DNA from 2 places in the Pseudoduganella albidiflava genome. Region 2 is predicted to be linked to the other one. Evidence: riboswitches for the same ligand, from Rfam matches in the RefSeq annotation. Region 2 holds a riboswitch; the other holds the start of a gene.
The links. A riboswitch is a leader RNA that binds a small molecule or an ion and turns the genes downstream of it on or off. The one in region 2 is predicted to bind thiamine pyrophosphate.
Positions count from the first base shown of each region.

Region 1: another riboswitch for thiamine pyrophosphate. It lies ahead of EYF70_RS06925 (TonB-dependent siderophore receptor); the one in region 2 lies ahead of thiC (phosphomethylpyrimidine synthase ThiC).

Region 1 covers NZ_CP036401.1:1,620,822-1,629,539, forward strand. Annotated here, with positions in the region: gene pnuC (nicotinamide riboside transporter PnuC) at 88-711, shown strand; gene EYF70_RS06920 (AAA family ATPase) at 708-1,223, shown strand; gene EYF70_RS06925 (TonB-dependent siderophore receptor) at 1,254-3,359, opposite strand; TPP riboswitch at 3,449-3,552, opposite strand; gene EYF70_RS06930 (ferritin family protein) at 3,676-3,984, shown strand; gene EYF70_RS06935 (Imm26 family immunity protein) at 4,009-4,503, shown strand; gene EYF70_RS06940 (GFA family protein) at 4,587-5,000, shown strand; gene EYF70_RS06945 (RNA polymerase sigma factor) at 5,010-6,323, opposite strand; gene EYF70_RS06950 (YciI family protein) at 6,320-7,045, opposite strand; gene EYF70_RS06955 (YciI family protein) at 7,077-7,499, opposite strand; gene EYF70_RS06960 (VOC family protein) at 7,510-7,995, opposite strand; gene EYF70_RS06965 (ATP-binding protein) at 8,186-8,718, opposite strand, start outside.
Region 2 covers NZ_CP036401.1:5,857,687-5,866,404, reverse strand. Annotated here, with positions in the region: gene EYF70_RS24365 (valine--tRNA ligase) at 1-2,398, opposite strand, end outside; gene EYF70_RS24360 (methyl-accepting chemotaxis protein) at 2,727-4,337, opposite strand; gene EYF70_RS24355 (hypothetical protein) at 4,545-5,225, opposite strand; TPP riboswitch at 5,323-5,429, shown strand; gene thiC (phosphomethylpyrimidine synthase ThiC) at 5,493-7,373, shown strand; gene thiS (sulfur carrier protein ThiS) at 7,474-7,674, shown strand; gene EYF70_RS24340 (thiazole synthase) at 7,691-8,482, shown strand; gene thiD (bifunctional hydroxymethylpyrimidine kinase/phosphomethylpyrimidine kinase) at 8,531-8,718, shown strand, end outside.

The DNA of each region.
Region 1 (8,718 bases), 3.2 Mb from region 2:
GCGCGGGCAGCCATCCGCCGGCCTCGACCGGTCTGGCCCCGCGACCACCCCCATGGCATAATCCGCCGTCCTCCAGAGCGCTGCCTCATGAACGAAACCCTCAACCTCCTTGGCCTGTCCACCACGCCGCTCGAACTGCTGTCCTTTGTGCTGTCGATCGCCACCGTCTGGCTGAACATCCGCCAGAACCACTGGGCATGGCTGTTCGCGATCCTGTCTTCCGCGCTGTACGGCGTGGTGTTCTTCCAGGCGAAGCTGTATGGCGACATGGGCTTGCAGCTGGTGTTCATCACCGTCTCGGTGTGGGGCTGGTACCAGTGGCTGCACGGCGACGACACGCATGCGCGGCTGCCGGTCACGCAGCTGGCGTGGCGGGGCAGGGCGGTCGCGGCGCTGGGCTGGCTCGCGGGATTCGCCGCGCTGGCGTGGTTCCTGATGACGTTCACCGATACCGACGTGCCGTTCGCGGACGGCTTCCTCACGGCCGGCAGCCTGGTGGGCCAGTTGCTGCTGTCGCGGAAAAAACTGGAGAACTGGCACGTGTGGATCATCGTCGACGTGCTGTACGTGGCGCTTTACGTGCACAAGGGCCTGATGCTGACCGCGCTGCTGTACGGGCTCTTCGTGGCGATGGCGGCGATCGGCCTGCTGGCGTGGCGCAAGTCGATGCTGGCCGAACAGCGCGCCAGCGAAGCGATGGTGCTGCGATGAGGACGATGCGCATCGCGATCGTCGGCAGCGCTTCATCCGGCAAGACCACGCTGGCCCAGGCGCTGGCCGGGCACTATCGCGATGTGTGGGTGCCCGAATACCTGCGCGAGTTCGTCGAACAGCGCCAGCGCGTGCCGGTCGAAGCCGACCAGCTGCATATCGCCGAAACCCAGTCAGCGCGCGAAGACCTCGCCATGGTACGGGCCAGCCGCTTCCTGTTCTGCGACACCACGCCGCTGATGACGGCCGTGTACAGCCGCCACTACTTCGGCCGCATCGACCCGCGCCTGGCGGCGCTGGTGGCTGCGCGCGGCTACGACGTCACGTTCGTCTGCGCGCCGGACATGCCGTGGAAGCCGGACGGCCTGCAGCGCGAACCGGAAGACCAGAGCGCCGCCGTGAACGCGATCCTGTCGGAGGAACTGGCCGCCCGCGCGATCGCCCACGTGCGCATCAGCGGACCGCTGGCGCAGCGGCTGCGGCAGGTGGAAGAGGTGCTTGGCAGCGCCTGAGCCCTGGCGCGGGCTCAGGCGAGGGAGCCGTCAGAAGTCCAGCTGCGCCGATACCCGGAACGTGCGGCCCAGGCCGGGTATCAGGTAGCCGCCCAGGTCCGGCGTCACGTCGCGCCAGTAGAACTTGTCGAGCGCGTTGCGCACCTGCGCGCGCAGCATCAGCGGCATGCCGTTCACGCGCGTCACGTAGGAAATGCCCAGGTTCAGCAGGTGGTACTTCGGCACGAATACCCGGTTCTCTTCGTCGAACGCCTTCTTGCCGGCGAACTGCCAGTCGCCGTTCACCTTGAATGCCGGCGACAGGGCGTACTCGGCGAAGACGGTGGAGCGGATGGCCGGCACGTTGGTCACGCGCTTGCCGTCGTAGATGGCCTGGCCGGTGCCGCCCTGTTTTGTGCTCAAGGCGGCCAGCGAGACGCCGACCGTCAGCTCGCGCGTGGCCTTGCCCTGTGCCGAGAACTCGACGCCGCGGTGCTGCGCCTCGCCATTGCGCACGAAGGTATTGGTGGCATCGATGTATTCCAGGCCTTTCTCGATCTGGAACAGCGCGGCGGCATAGCTGATGCCGCCGACCAGCGCCTTGGCGCCGATCTCCACCTGCTTCGACGTCGACGGCGCCAGCGCGCGGTTTTCGTTGACCGTCTGCAGCGGCGCGATGCCGCCGTGCTGCAGGCCGCGCGCGTAGCTGGCATACAGCGCCACGTCGCTGCGCGGGCTGTAGACCAGCGACACGTTCGGCAGCCAGAAGTTGGCGCTGCTCGGCGCCACGCCGGCTTCGTCGCGCTTCAGTTTCACGTAGCGCGCGCCGGCATGCAGCGCCAGTTCGCCGGTGAGGTTCACGATGTCCTGCACGAACAGGGCGCGTTCGTTGTCCTTGCGCTGCACGGATGCGGGGCCGGTCGACAGGTCGCTGCGCGGCGGCACCACTACCGGATGGTAGATGTTGCTGGTGCCGGCGTATTCATAGACATCCTCGCCCCAGCTTTCCTTGTTGCCGTAGTAGGCGAAGCCGGTGGACAGCTCGTGCGACAGCGTGCCGGTGGCGAAGCGGCCCTGCAGCATGGCCTGCGCGGCCAGCGGCTTCTTCTGTTCGCCCAGGCTGCGGTAGTCGTACACGTCGTAGTCGCCATTGCCGCAGAAGCCCGGGTACAGTTCCTGGGCCGAGCAGCCGTACGGGAAGGCGGTGTAGTCGTCGCGCTTGAACACGTGGCGGTTCGCCTTCACTTCCAGTTTCCAGTCCGGCGCCAGCTGGTACTGGAAGCGCGCGCCGAAGTTCATGCTTTCGGTGGCCACCGGGTAGCTCCATGGCTGGTCGTTCAGCAGCGTGGCGGGATCCACCACCGGCAGCGAGACGTTATTGATCAGCTGGAAGCCGGGCGCCGACACCTGCGATTTCTTCTGGTAGTCGGCATCGACCTGCAGCAGGGCCTGCGGGGAAATCTGCCAGTCGAACGCGCCGGAAACGAAGCTGCGCCGGCCATCCGCGCCCTCCACGTAGGAGCGCAGCCGTTCGCCGGCCAGGTTGATGCGGTAGCCGAAGCGGCGGTCCTCGAAGCGGCCGCCCAGGTCGACGGTGCCCAGCAGGCTGCCCCGTTCGCTCACTTCGAACAGCACCGAGCGCAGCGTGGTGTTGGTGGGACGTTTCGTCACATAGTTCACCACGCCGCCCGGTGCCGCGATGCCTGCCGTGATACCGGCCAGGCCCTTCTGCACTTCGAAGCGCTCCTTGTTTTCCAACGGGATCTGGGTATCCGCCGAAATCGCCAGGCCATCCTTGCGGTAGCTGTTCGCATTGTCCAGCTTGAAGCCGCGGATCGAGAACTGTTCGGCGTAGCCGACCGCGTTGTAGGCGTCGCTGATGCTGGCATCGTAGCGCGCCGCGTCCGTGGTGGAGCGGATGTTCAGCGCCTGCATCTGCTCGCGCGTGATCACGCTGACGGAGGCGGGCGTCAGCAGCAGGGGCCGTTCCGAGAAGCCGGCGACGGAAGCGCTTTCCGCGGTCCCGCGCACCGCGGTGATGACGATTTCCGTCATCGCGGGTTCACTGGTGCCGGTCGTGCCCTGCTGGGCAAGTGCGGGGAAAGCCTGCGCGATGGCCAGCGCGGCGGCGGATACGGCGAAAGTGGTCTTGTTCATCGAGGTGCTGTTGTCGTTCTCGTTCGTTATCGAACCAGCGAGGAGCACACCCGGGAAGTGCTGCGACCGGCTCCGAGGGGGAGAGTGACGAGCACCGTACTGCGCTTTCCTTCGCTGGCATTATCCAGATCAGGTACGAAGGGTATCTCTCACCCGGATCATGCAAGCATGCCCAGGACCCCTAGCGAAGGCGGAAGCTTATCACATTTGAATGCAATGTCGTGCGCCATCCGTCCGGCGCCATTGTTATACTTGTGGAAACATGGACTCCGACCGACAATACCGGTTTTCCATGCCACGCCGACAGGAGGGCGCCATGACGCAGGAACATGTCGTTGAAAACCGCGAGAGCCTGGATGCCCAGGTCCTCGACATGCATCGCGCGCTGACGTCGCTGATCGACCGGCTGGGCGCGCTGGACATGGCGAACCAGCGTTGCGCGGCCTGCACCGACCCGGAACTGAAGCTCGTGCTGGCCAGCCAGCGCGACAGTGCCCGCAAGCACGTGGCCATGCTGATCGAGTGGGCGCGCCGGCGCGACCCGAAGCTGGACAAGGAATTGCGCGATGCGCTGTTCAAGGCCGGCCCGATCGCGGCCCAATACCGCTACGACGAGAACATGTAAGGCAGTCCACATAATGAGAATCGAATGAAGCAGCCGTACCACGAAGGAAGCTGGTTTGCCGTTCCGCTGATCAACGGCGGCTACGCGGCCGGGCTCGTTGCCCGCATGTCGCCCCAGGGGAAGATCATGCTGGCCTATCTGTTCGGACCGAAACGGGCCACCATGCCCACGCTGGCCGATGTGCAGGGCCTGAAGGCGGGCGACGCCGTCAAGGCGATCCGCACCGGCGACATGGCGCTGGCCAACGGCCGCTGGCCGGTGCTGGGCGAAGCCGGGCATTTCGAACGCAACGACTGGCCGGTGCCGGTGTTCATCCGCCGTTCGGACGCGCTGAAGCGCGCCTGGCAGGCCACCTATGCGGACGATCCCGCCAAGCCGGAACGCGAAGTATCGGTGCCGTATGAAACGGCGGGCCTGGAAAGCGATTCGCTGTACGGCTACGGCTCCACCGAGCTGCTGTTGACCAAGCTGCTCGAACAGGACCAGGACAGCGCCGGAACAGGGCCGGGACAGGGCTAGGACAGCTTCAAGACAGGGCTGGAACAGGGCTGGAACAAGAGGCTGGAACAAGAGGCTGGAACACGGCCTGGAAGGAGAGGGCGATGCACCAGGGAGGCTGCTTCTGCGGTGCCGTGCGCTACCTGGTCACGGCCGAACCGTTCAACAGCACGCTGTGCCACTGCACCATGTGCCGCCGCGCCAGCGGCGCGCCGTGCGTGGCATGGTTTTCAGTGCCCCGCGCCGGCCTGCAGTTCACGGCCGGCAGCCTGGCTTATTATGCGTCGAGCGCCGGCGTGCAGCGGGGCTTCTGTGCCGGTTGCGGCACCCAGGTCACGTTCGAGGATGCGCGCTGCCGGGGCGAACTCGATGTCACCACGGCCAGCCTGGACGACCCGGAGCTGGTGCCGCCCGGCGACCATACCTATATGCAGAGCCACCTGCGCTGGCTGCAGCTGGCCGATACCCTGCCACGCTACCTGCGCACGCGCGGCGAAAGCGTGCGCGACATCCCATAGTAAGGGCGCTCATCCGGGGTCCCGACCGGCGTTCGCCGCCAGCACCGGACAGGCCGCCGCGCGCGATACCAGCAGCGTGCGTTCGCGTTCGTTCTGCGTCAGTTCCGCGGCGCGCAGGAATTCGGCGCGCGCCTCGTCCAGCCGGCCCAGCTTGAACAGGAAGTCGCCGCGCACGCTGGGCAGCAGGTGGTAGTTGCGCAGCGCCGGTTCGTCGACCAGCGTGTCGGCTACTTCGAGGCCGGCGGCGGGGCCGAAGGCCATCGCCACCGCTACCGCCCGGTTCAGCTCCACCACCGGCGACGGCGCCAGCTGGGCCAGGCCGTCATACAGCGCGGCGATGCGTTCCCAGTCCGTGTCGGCCGCCTTGCGGGCACGCGCATGGCAGGCGGCGATCGCGGCCTGCAGCCCGTACGGTCCCAGGCTTTTACCGGGCTGGCTCGCACGCTCCAGGGCGGCGAGGCCGCGGCGGATCAGCATCTGGTCCCAGCGCGCGCGGTCCTGGTCGAGCAACAGCACCGGCGAGCCATCCGGCGCCAGGCGGGCGCGGGCGCGCGACGACTGGATTTCCATCAGCGCCACCAGGCCATGCACTTCCGGTTCGTGGGGCGCCAGGCCAGCCAGGATGCGGCCCAGGCGCAGCGCCTCGTCGCACAGCGCGGGCCGCATCCAGTCGGTGCCGGCGCTGGCCGAATAGCCTTCGTTGTAGATCAGGTAGATCACTTGCAGGACGGAAGACAGCCGCTGGACCAGTTCCTGCCCCACGGGCACCTCGAAGCGCACGCGTGCTTCCGCCAGCGTGCGCTTGGCACGCACGATGCGCTGCGCCACCGTGGGCTCGGGCACCAGGAAGGCGCGCGCGATTTCATCCGTCGTCAGGCCGCCCAGCAGCCGCAAGGTGAGCGCCACCCGCCCTTCGGTCGGCAGCACCGGGTGGCAGGCGATGAAGACGAGGCGCAGCAGGTCGTCGCCGATGCGGTCGTCCAGCGCCCGGTCCAGCGCCTGCTCCTGGTTGTGCGCGGCATCCTCGAGCAGGTTTTCGATTTCATAGGTGAGCTGCGGTTCGCGGTCCTGCGCCAGCTTGCGGTGGCGCAGGTGGTCGAGCGCGCGGTTTTTCGCGGTGGCCATCAGCCATGCCGCCGGATTGTCCGGCGTGCCCGTGTCCGGAAAGCTGGCCGGCCAGGTTTCCAGGGCGGCGACCAGCGCCTCCTGCGCCATTTCCTCGGCCAGGCCGACGTCGCGCAGCAGGCGCGCCAGCGCGGCGATGATCTTCGCCGATTCGATGCGCCACACCGCCTCGACGGTGCGATGGACCCGCTCGTTCAATGCGCGGCCGGGCCGGGAGGCGGAGCGGCCACCGCGCGCAATTCCAGGCTCACTTCGGGCCAGGGGAACGGATAGCTTTCCACCCATGCGATGGCGTCGGCGCGGCTGGCGGCCTGGATCAGCCAGAAGCCGGCGATGAGTTCCTTGATCTCGGTGAACGGGCCGTCGACGACCGTCGGCCGGCCGCCCTTGAACTTGACGCGCGCGCCTTTCGCCGTGGGTTTCAGGCCATCGCCCGCCAGCAGCACGCCGGCCTGGGCATCGTGCGCGTTGCGCGCATTCATGCGGGCGATGACTTCAGGCGGCGGCATGTCGTCCGCTTCCAGGCCGGGGCTGGAGCGCAACAGCACGGCATAGGGCGTCAGCTGGGGCGGCGATTGCGTGTCGATGCCGGCGCAGCCGCCGGAACAGCCGGTTTCACGTACTTCCAGCACCGCGCCGCCCTCGGCATCGGCGGTGGGCCATTGCAGGGCCCAGGCGATCGCCGCTTCCTTCGATGGCACGTCGATGATGGCGAAGCCGGCCGCCAGTTCGCCGGCGGGGAACGGACCGTGTTCGATCGTCCAGGCGCCGGCGCGGCGGTGCAGGCGCGCTGCCTCGCTACCGGGATGCAGCCAGCGGGCGCCGGGCACCGCGCTAGCCAGGTTGGCGGCCAGCGGCGCGGCTGGAAAATCAGCGCTCTCCGAAGCGGCGTCGGCGCGCCGTATCACCATGAAATGCATCCCGTTCTCCTCTACGTCGGTCCAGGAAAAATCAGGCCGGATCTGCCGCCAGGCGCTCGCGCAGCAGGTCCTCCTGTTCGCGCAGTTCCGGCGTGAATTCGGCGCCGAAATCCTCCGCCTCGAAGACCTGGCGGATCTCGACTTCATCGCCGTCTTCCATCGGCGCGCGCTTGAGCCACTCGATCGCCTCTTCGCGCGACTTTACCTGAATCAGCCAGAATCCCGCAACCAGCTCCTTGGTTTCGGCGAAGGGGCCGTCGATCACGGTGCGCTCCTTGCCGTGGTAGCGGATGCGCACGCCCTTCGAGCTGGGATGCAGGCCCTCGCCGGCCAGCATCACACCGGCATTGACGAGCTCCTCGTTGTATTTGCCCATCGCTTCGAGCAGTTCGGTGGAGGGCATCTTGCCCGCTTCGCTGGCGGCGGACGCTTTCACGATGATCATGAATCGCATGGCGCTCTCCTTACTGGGCGACTTCGGGGCAGGGCATGGCCGTCTTCGACGCTTCCAGCGCCTCTTCGGGACTGACGTCGCGGATATGCGTGGCCAGCGACCAGTTGTGGCCGAACGGGTCGCGCAGCACGCCGTAGCGGTCGCCCCAGAACATGTCCTGCGGTTCCATCACGGCCTTGCCGCCCGCTTCGACCGCGCGCCGGAACGCGGCATCGACATCGGCGACGTTGTAATGCAGCGTGACGGGGGAGTTGGGCAAGTCCTGCGGGCCAATGCTGTTCCAGTCGGGAAACTCGTCGACCAGCATTACCGGCGAATCGCCGATCCGGATCATTGCATGCATCAGCTTGCCGCCGCCATCGGGCACCGGCATGCGCACCAGTTCGATGGCGCCGAAGGCTTTCTTGTAGAACTCGATCGCGTCGGCGGCGCCGCGGCAGACCAGGTGCGGCGTCACGCTGGGCATGTCGGCAGGGATTTTTTGAGCTTCGTTCATGGCTATCTCCTCGATGGTGGTTAAGGAACACGAACCGCGTTCCCATACTCCCACGACGGACGGCGAAACGCCAGATCGACAAGCTGCTGAATTTTTTTTCGTGGCGCCGGCCGGCCGCGCGTGGGCACGTGCGGCCGCCATGATGGCGCAGGCCACTGACAGGTGCTGTCAGTAGCCTGCGCGCAGGCGCCTAGGCCGCTTCCATGCTGATCTGGATCGACAGCCCGCCGCCGTCCCGATTGCTCAGCTGTAGTTCCGCGCCATGCCGTTGCAGCACGCGCTCGACGATGGCCAGGCCGAGGCCGGCGCCGTTGGCCTGGCTGCGCGCTTCGTCGAGCCGGGTGAACGGTTTCAGCAACTCGGCCATCCGCTCTTCCGGCACGCCCACGCCATGGTCCTGCACGTCGATCACCACCCGCCGGGCCGTGTGCATGCCCTTGATGGTGCAGCGGATATCGATCTCGGCAAGGTCGGTGCCGGGCGTCTTGCCGTAGCGACGGGCATTCTCGATCAGGTTATGGAACACCCGCTTCAGGTCGGTGATGTTGCCCCTGATCTGGGCGGCGCACGAGATGTCGGTGGTGACCTTCACGTCCGGCAGGCGGGAGACTTCATGCGCCACTTCCTCCAGCATGGCCGTCACGTCGATCGGCACGAAGGTGGACGATTCGGTCGGTTTCGCGTAATCGAGGAACTGGGCGATGATCGCGTCCATCTGCGCCA
Region 2 (8,718 bases):
TTTCGCCGCGCAGGTTGCGGGTCGAATCCGTGAAGCCCTTCAGTTCGGCGATCCATGCCTCGGCCGCTTCGTCGATGGCCGCTTCGTTGGCGATCGGGTAAGGCTGCACCATGATCGACTTGCCTTCCGTATCGCCTTTGCCAGCCAACGGGGCGACGGTTTGCCACAGCTGTTCGGTCACGAACGGGATGATCGGATGCGCCAGGCGCAGCACCACTTCCAGCACACGCAGCAGCGTGTTGCGGGTGGCGCGCTGCTGGCCTTCGGTGCCTTGCTGGACCTGCACCTTGGCCAGTTCCAGGTACCAGTCGCAGTACTCGTCCCACACGAATTTATAAATCGCGGTGGCGATGTTGTCGAAGCGGTAGTCGGCGAAGCCCTTGGCCACTTCCTGCTCGGTGCGGTTGAGCAGCGAGACGATCCACTTGTCCGCCGGCGACAGGTCCGCGTCGCTGGCGCTGCAATCCTTGCCCTCGGTGTTCATCAGCACAAAACGAGTAGCGTTCCACAGCTTGTTGCAGAAGTTGCGGTAGCCCTCGGCGCGGCCCAGGTCGAAGTTGATGTTGCGGCCCAGCGAGGCGTAGCTGGCCATCGTGAAGCGCACCGCATCGGTGCCGTAGGCCGCGATCCCTTCTGGGAATTCCTTGCGCGTGGCCTTTTCGATCTTCTCGGCCGCGCGTGGATTCATCAGGCCCGTGGTGCGCTTGGCCACCAGTTCGTCGACGCCGATGCCGTCGATCAGGTCGATCGGGTCGAGCGTGTTGCCCTTCGACTTCGACATCTTCTGGCCCTGCGAATCGCGCACCAGGCCGTGCACGTACACGGTCTCGAACGGCACCTTGCCGGTGAAGTGGGCGGTCATCATCACCATCCGGGCAACCCAGAAGAAGATGATGTCGAAGCCCGTCACCAGCACGGAAGAGGGCAGGAACGCCTTCAGGTCGGGCGTTTCCTCGGGCCAGCCCAGCGTGGAGAACGGCACCAGCGCGGACGAGAACCACGTGTCGAGCACGTCGCTGTCGCGGCGCAGCGCGCCCGTGCCGCCGGCGGCCTGCTGCTTGGCCAATGCTTCTTCCTCGGTGCGGGCGACGAAGATATTGCCCGCTTCGTCGTACCATGCCGGGATCTGGTGGCCCCACCACAGCTGCCGCGAGATGCACCAGTCCTGGATGTTGTTCAGCCACTGGTTGTACGTCGTGGTCCAGTTCTCCGGCACGAACTTGATCTCGCCCGAGGCGACCTTTTCCAGCGCCACGTCGGTGATCGACTTGCCAGGATTGAAGGTGCCTTCCGGCGCCGGCTTGCTCATCGCCACGAACCACTGGTCCGTCAGCATCGGTTCGATGACCACGCCAGTACGGTCGCCGCGCGGCACCATCAGCTTGTGCGGTTTGACCTGTTCCAGCAAGCCCTGCGCTTCGAGGTCGGCGACGATCTGCTTGCGGGCGGCGAAGCGGTCCAGGCCACGGTAGGCTTGCGGCGCATCGTCGGTGATCTTCGCGTCCAGTGTCAGGATCGAGAGCATCTCCAGGTTGTGGCGCTGGCCCACCGCATAGTCGTTGAAGTCATGCGCCGGCGTGATCTTCACGCAGCCGGTGCCGAATGCCTTGTCGACATAAGAGTCGGCGATGACGGGGATCTCGCGATCGGTCAGCGGCAGCTTGAGCAGCTTGCCCACCAGCGCTTCATAGCGCTCGTCGGTCGGGTCGACGGCCACGGCCACGTCGCCCAGCATCGTTTCGGGACGCGTGGTCGCCACCGTCAGCGAACCGCTGCCGTCGGCCAGCGGATACTTGATGTACCACATCGAGCCGTCTTCTTCTTCCGATACCACTTCCAGGTCGGACACGGCGGTGCCCAGCACCGGATCCCAGTTCACCAGGCGCTTGCCGCGGTAGATCAGGCCCTGTTCGAACAGGCGCACGAACACTTCGGAAACGATCTTCGAGCGCGGCTCGTCCATCGTGAAGTATTCGCGGTTCCAGTCCGGCGAGGTGCCCAGGCGGCGCATCTGGCCGGTGATCGTCGAGCCGGATTTTTCTTTCCACTCCCAGACTTTTTCCACGAACTTTTCGCGGCCCAGGTCATGGCGCGAAATCTTCTGCGCGTCGAGCTGTCGTTCCACCACGATCTGCGTGGCGATGCCGGCGTGGTCGGTACCCGGGATCCAGGCCGTGTTATGGCCCAGCATGCGGTGGTAGCGGGTCAGGCCATCCATGATCGTCTGGTTGAACGCATGGCCCATGTGCAGCGTGCCCGTCACGTTCGGCGGTGGCAGCTGGATGCTGAAGGAGGGCTGCGAGAGATCCATCGAAGCGGCGTAGTAACCGCGCTTCTCCCATTCGCTGCGCCAGAACTGTTCAATGTCGGCAGGCTCGAAAGACTTGGCTAATTCCATGATCCGGGATATGTGATTTTGGCGAAAACGACCATTATAAATGAGGGATGCCAGGAGGGATGCGGGGAGGGATGCGGGGAGGGGTGAAGCCGGGGCCTGGCAATCCCTGCGGCATCGCCGATCCCAATCCCGGGATTCACTGCAATGTTGCGGGAATGCGTTTTTGTTCGGGGGCGGGTTGCCGCGTCACTGCGCGGCCATATGAGTCAGGTTGGCGCGGGGCGGCGCGGCAAACCATGTGGCGGTGCTGAACGCCGCGATGGATGGCATCGTGGCGGCGCTTGCGAACGCGCTCAAGCCGGTGTGCGCCGGCTTGCCGCCCGGCTGATCAGGAAGGCAGGCGCTGGAGATTGCGCCGCGTGCCGGCGGCGCCGCCGGCCTGCACCTTGAACACGGCGATGGCCTGCGCCACGCAGCGCGTCTGCTCGACCAGTTCACCGGCCGCCGCCGCGGCCTGTTCGACCAGCGCGGCGTTCTGCTGCGTGATGTCGTCGATCGACGCCACGGCTTCGTTGACCTGGCCGATGCCGAGGCTCTGTTCGGTCGCCGTGTTGGAGATCTCGTTCATCACCTGCTTCACCTGCGCCACGGAGGCGATCACCTCGGCCATGATGGTGCCGGCGCTGCCGGTCAGCTGCGTGCCGGCATCCACCTTGTCGATCGACTGGTCGATCAGCGTCTTGATTTCCTTGGCGGCGGCGGCCGAACGCTGGGCCAGCGCGCGCACTTCGGACGCCACCACGGCGAAACCGCGGCCCTGTTCGCCCGCGCGGGCCGCTTCGACGGCCGCGTTCAGGGCCAGGATATTGGTCTGGAAGGCGATGCCGTCGATGATGCCGATGATGTCGAGCACCCGGTGCGAGGAGGCGCTGATGCCTTCCATCGTGGCGACCACCTGCGATACCACGTCGCCCCCCTGGCCGGCCATTTCCGAGGCGCGCTCGGCCAGCCGGTCGGCATCGGCCACGTTGGTGGCGCTTTGCCGCACGGTGGAATTGAGCTGTTCCATGCTGGCTGCCGTTTCCTGCAGGCTCGATGCCTGCGATTCGGTGCGGCCCGACAGGTCCATGTTGCCGGTGGCGATCTCGCTGGTGGCCTGTTCGATCTGCTCGAAGTTGCTGCGCACGTCGCCGATGATGCTGCGCAGGTTGATGCTCATCTGGCGCAGCGCGGCCAGCAGTTCGCCCGCTTCGTCGTCGCGCGCCGCATCGAAGCTGGCGGTCAGGTCGCCGCCGGCCATCTGCTGCGCCAAACGGGTGGCCGTGCGCAGCGGCGCGGCGATCGCGCCATGCAGCGTCCAGCCCAGGTACAGCGAGGCCACGGCCGCCAGGGCGGCAATCGTGGCCAGCACATTGCCGCCGGTGCTGTCGCTGCCAAAGAGGCTGGCCGCGCAGGCCGCCAGCACCACCGCCGGCAGCACGCCGGCCATCGCCAGCCGGGCCGGCAGCGACAGGCGCAGGCGGGCACCCAGGCGCTGCAGCAGGCCGTCCGCCACCACCTTGCCGCGGCTGATGCGCAGGCCCTGCGCCTTGCCATCCTTGAAGGCCGCATAGGCCTTGCTTGCCTCGGCGACCATGTCGCGGCTGGGCCGCGTACGCACCGACATGTAGCCGACCGGCTTGCCGTTCTCGATCACCGGCGTGACATTGGCCAGCACCCAGTAGAAGTCGCCGCTCTTGCAGCGGTTCTTGACCATGCCGGTCCACGGGTAGCCGCGGCGGATCGCACGCCACATATCGGCGAACGCCTCCGCGGGCATGTCCGGATGGCGCAGGATGTTTTGCGGAGCGCCGATCAGTTCTGCCTCGGTGAAACCGGAAATACTGATGAAGTACGGATTCGCGTAGGTGATGTTGCCTTGCAGGTCCGTCGTGGAAACGATGGTCTTGCCTTCCTCGAGAAGGACTTCATGGCCGGTAACGGGCAGGTTGGTCCGCATGTTCGCTCGCTTTCTGGTTGATCTCGTGACAATGGATGCAGTGCATCCGGATGCGTCGCACTGGCTGGGAGACGGGTCGGCGATGCCGTGGGCATCGGTAACGGCTGGGGTGGGGCCGTCGGAAGTCGGAAGCAAGCTTAGCAGAGAAGGATGGGGAAGAACAGGGAAATGTATCCTATAGGCAACACTCGTGGCGAATCCGAGCCCTTAGCGCGCGCCGGAACAGGCCACGCTCCACGGCAGCAGCTCGTTGCGCGTGCGGCGCACCGAGACGCGGGCTTCGCCGGCGATGTCGCTGGCGAACACCAGCACGGGCAAGCCATCCTTGCCACGGTCGAGGCCAGTGAGCCGGTAGCCGCGCGAACGCGATGGCGCGCAGGACGTGTTGCCCGCCATGAGCAGGCGGGCGCTGCCCAGGATGGATGGATGTTGCTGGAGCAGCATCAGGATATCCATCTCCGCCAGTGGCTGGAACAGCCGCACCGGCGTATCGGGCTGGGCGCCGCATTGCGGGGCGTGGTGGATCCAGACCAGCGTCTGCGGCGGGCCCGATTCGCTCCAGCGCGCCTCCTTGCTGGCACGCGGATCGTATTCATACACGCCGCGCGGCTGGCGGCACAGCGGCAGCACGGCGCGCTGCGCCGGGCCGTCGACGATGGCGGTAACGCGGCGCTTGCCGCGCTTGCCGCGTTTTCCTTCTTCGCGGATCACGTTGAATTGCGGGCGCAGCAGGCCGCGGCCGGCGTGGCGCGCGCCGTACCAGTCGAAGAACGACTCCTGTTCGGCTGGCGTGGCCGTGCGCGATGAGGCATCGTCCGGTGCCGCGAAGGCCGGCGCCAGTCCCACGGTGATCGATGCCGCCAGCGCGGCGGCTACCCACTTGTGCATCGTTATCCTTTCGTCGAGATACCGATTATAGGCGCTGGTGCTTGCAGTAAAGGCACGGTTCGTGTCTATAATGGCGGCGCTGCCTTCATCGAAGGCGGCAAAACGCTAGGGGTCCTGCGCGCGGTTACAGCCGTGCACGGGTGAGAAATACCCTCCGAACCTGATCTGGATAATGCCAGCGAAGGGAAGCTTAAGGATCTGTACCCAACCGCCCGGGTGCGCTCGTCCTCATCTCCTTTGCTGGCTCCTGCCCAAAGGAGCCATTGTTTGAACGCCCACCAGAAGTTTCTGGCCAGTACGGCCGAAGTCGACAGCGCCGCCATCGCGCCGCTGCCCAATTCCCGCAAGATCTACGTGACCGGCAGCCGGCCGGACATCCGCGTGCCGATGCGCGAAATCAGCCAGGCCGACACGTCCGCCTCGTTCGGCCATGAAGTCAATCCGCCGGTGACGGTGTACGACACTTCCGGCCCGTACACGGATCCGGACGTCTCGATCGACATCCGGGCCGGCCTGGCGCCGGTGCGCGCGGACTGGATCGCCGCCCGCGGCGATACCGAAGAACTTGCCGGCCCGACCTCGGACTACGGCAAGGCCCGCCTGGCCGACGCGTCGCTGGAAGCGCTGCGCTTCAACCTGCACCGCCTGCCGCGCTGCGCCAAGGCCGGCGCCTGCGTTACGCAGATGCACTACGCGCGGCGCGGCATCGTCACGCCCGAGATGGAATACGTGGCGATCCGCGAGAACATGCGCCGGCGCGAATACCTCGCGGCGATGCGGGAAGCCGGGCCGCTGGGCACGAGGATGGCGGAACTGCTGGGCCGGCAGCACCGCGGCGAGTCGTTCGGCGCCGCCATCCCGCAGGAAATCACGGCCGAATTCGTGCGCGAAGAAATCGCCCGCGGCCGCGCCATCATCCCCGCCAACATCAACCACCCGGAACTGGAGCCGATGATCATCGGCCGCAATTTCCTCGTGAAGGTCAATGCCAATATCGGCAACTCCGCCGTCACCTCGTCGATCGGCGAGGAAGTGGAAAAGATGACGTGGGCGATCCGCTGGGGCGGCGACACGGTGATGGACCTGTCCACCGGCAAGCATATCCATGAAACGCGCGAATGGATCGTGCGCAACAGCCCCGTGCCGATCGGTACGGTGCCGATCTACCAGGCGCTGGAAAAGGTCAACGGCAAGGCCGAGGACCTGACGTGGGAAATCTTCCGCGACACGCTGATCGAGCAGGCCGAGCAGGGCGTCGACTACTTCACGATCCACGCCGGCGTGCTGCTGCGCTATGTGCCGCTGACGGCGAACCGGCTCACCGGCATCGTCTCGCGCGGCGGCTCGATCATGGCCAAATGGTGCCTGGCGCACCACAAGGAAAACTTCCTGTACACGCACTTCGAAGACATCTGCCAGATCATGAAGGCGTACGACGTGTCGTTCAGCCTGGGCGACGGCCTGCGCCCCGGCTCGATCTACGACGCCAACGACGACGCCCAGCTGGGCGAACTCCGGACGCTGGGCGAACTCACGCAGATCGCCTGGAAGCACGACGTGCAGGTGATGATCGAAGGCCCCGGCCACGTGCCGATGCAGCTGATCAAGGAAAACATGGACTTGCAGCTGGAGCAATGCGGCGAGGCGCCGTTCTACACGCTCGGCCCGCTCACCACCGACATCGCCCCGGGCTACGACCACATCACCTCCGGCATCGGCGCCGCGCAGATCGGCTGGTACGGCACCGCGATGCTGTGCTACGTGACGCCGAAGGAACACCTGGGCTTGCCGAACAAGGACGACGTCAAGGAAGGCATGATCACCTACAAGATCGCCGCCCATGCCGCCGACCTGGCCAAGGGCCACCCGGGCGCGCAGATCCGCGACAACGCGCTGTCGAAGGCGCGCTTTGAATTCCGCTGGGAAGACCAGTTCAACCTGGGCCTCGACCCGGACCGCGCCCGCTCGTTCCACGATGAAACGCTGCCCAAGGAATCGTCGAAGGTGGCGCACTTCTGCTCGATGTGCGGCCCGCACTTCTGCTCGATGAAGATCACCCAGGAAGTGCGCGAATACGCCGCCAGCGGCATGCAGGAAAAAGCCATCGAGTTCGTGAAGACGGGCAGCCAGCTGTACCAGAAGGCGTAGCGAAACATTTCCTCAAACCGGGGTCAGACCCCGATTTCTGGAAACATTTCTTAAATTCGGGGTCTGACCCCGGTTTGAGGCAACTTTCGAAGACACGACAATGGAAATCGTATTGAACGGTGCGCCCCGTGCATTGCCGCCGGGGCAGACGCTGGCGGAGCTGGTGGCGGCGCTGGAACTGGAAGGGCAGGCGCTGGCGCTGGCGGTCAACCGCAGTGTCGTGCCGCGGCAGCGCTGGGCCGACGTGGCGCTGAGCGCGCAAGACCGTGTGGATATCGTCCGCGCCATCGGCGGTGGATGAACAAAGGAGACAGACAATGCAAACGAACGATGAAGACCTGCTGACCATCGCCGGCAGGCAATACCGCTCGCGCCTGCTGGTAGGCAGCGGCAAGTACCGCGACCTCGACCAGACCCGTGCCGCCACCCTGGCGGCGGGCGCGGAAATCATCACCGTGGCGATCCGCCGCGTCAACATCGGCCAGGATCCGCACGCGCCGAACCTGCTGGACGTGGTACCGCCTTCGGAATTCACCATCCTGCCCAACACGGCCGGCTGCTACACGGCCAAGGATGCCGTCTACACGCTGCAACTGGCGCGCGAGCTGCTCGATGGCCACAAGCTCGTCAAGCTCGAGGTGCTGGGCGACGAAAGAACGCTGTTCCCCAACATGCCCGAGACGCTGGTGGCGGCCCGGGAGCTCGTGAAGGACGGCTTCGACGTGATGGTCTACTGCAGCGACGATCCGATCCAGGCGCGCATGCTGGAAGACATCGGCTGCGTGGCCGTGATGCCGCTGGCATCGCTGATCGGCTCCGGCATGGGCATCCTCAATCCGTGGAACCTGTCGCTGATCATCGAGCAGGCCAGCGTGCCGGTGCTGGTCGACGCCGGCGTGGGCACCGCGTCGGATGCGGCGATCGCGATGGAACTGGGTTGCGACGGCGTGCTGATGAACACGGCCATCGCGGCGGCGCGCGACCCGGTGCGGATGGCGCGCGCCATGCGGCTCGCGGTGGAGGCGGGGCGCGACGCTTACCTGGCCGGCCGCATGCCGCGCAAGTTCGCGGCGTCGCCGTCATCGCCGATGGCCGGCCGGCTGGCGTGATGGAGCGGCCATGAAAGCGGCCATGAAAGCGGCCATGAAAGCGCGGCCATGAGCCAGCGTCCCTGCGTGCTGGTCTTCGCCGGCGCCGATCCGTCGGGCGGCGCCGGCATCGCGGCCGACATCGGCGCCGTGGCGGCGCTCGATGCCCATCCGCTGCCCGTGATCACGGCGCTGACGGTACAGGACAACAACCGGGTCCACGAAGTGCTGCCGGTCGAGCACGACGTGGTGATGCG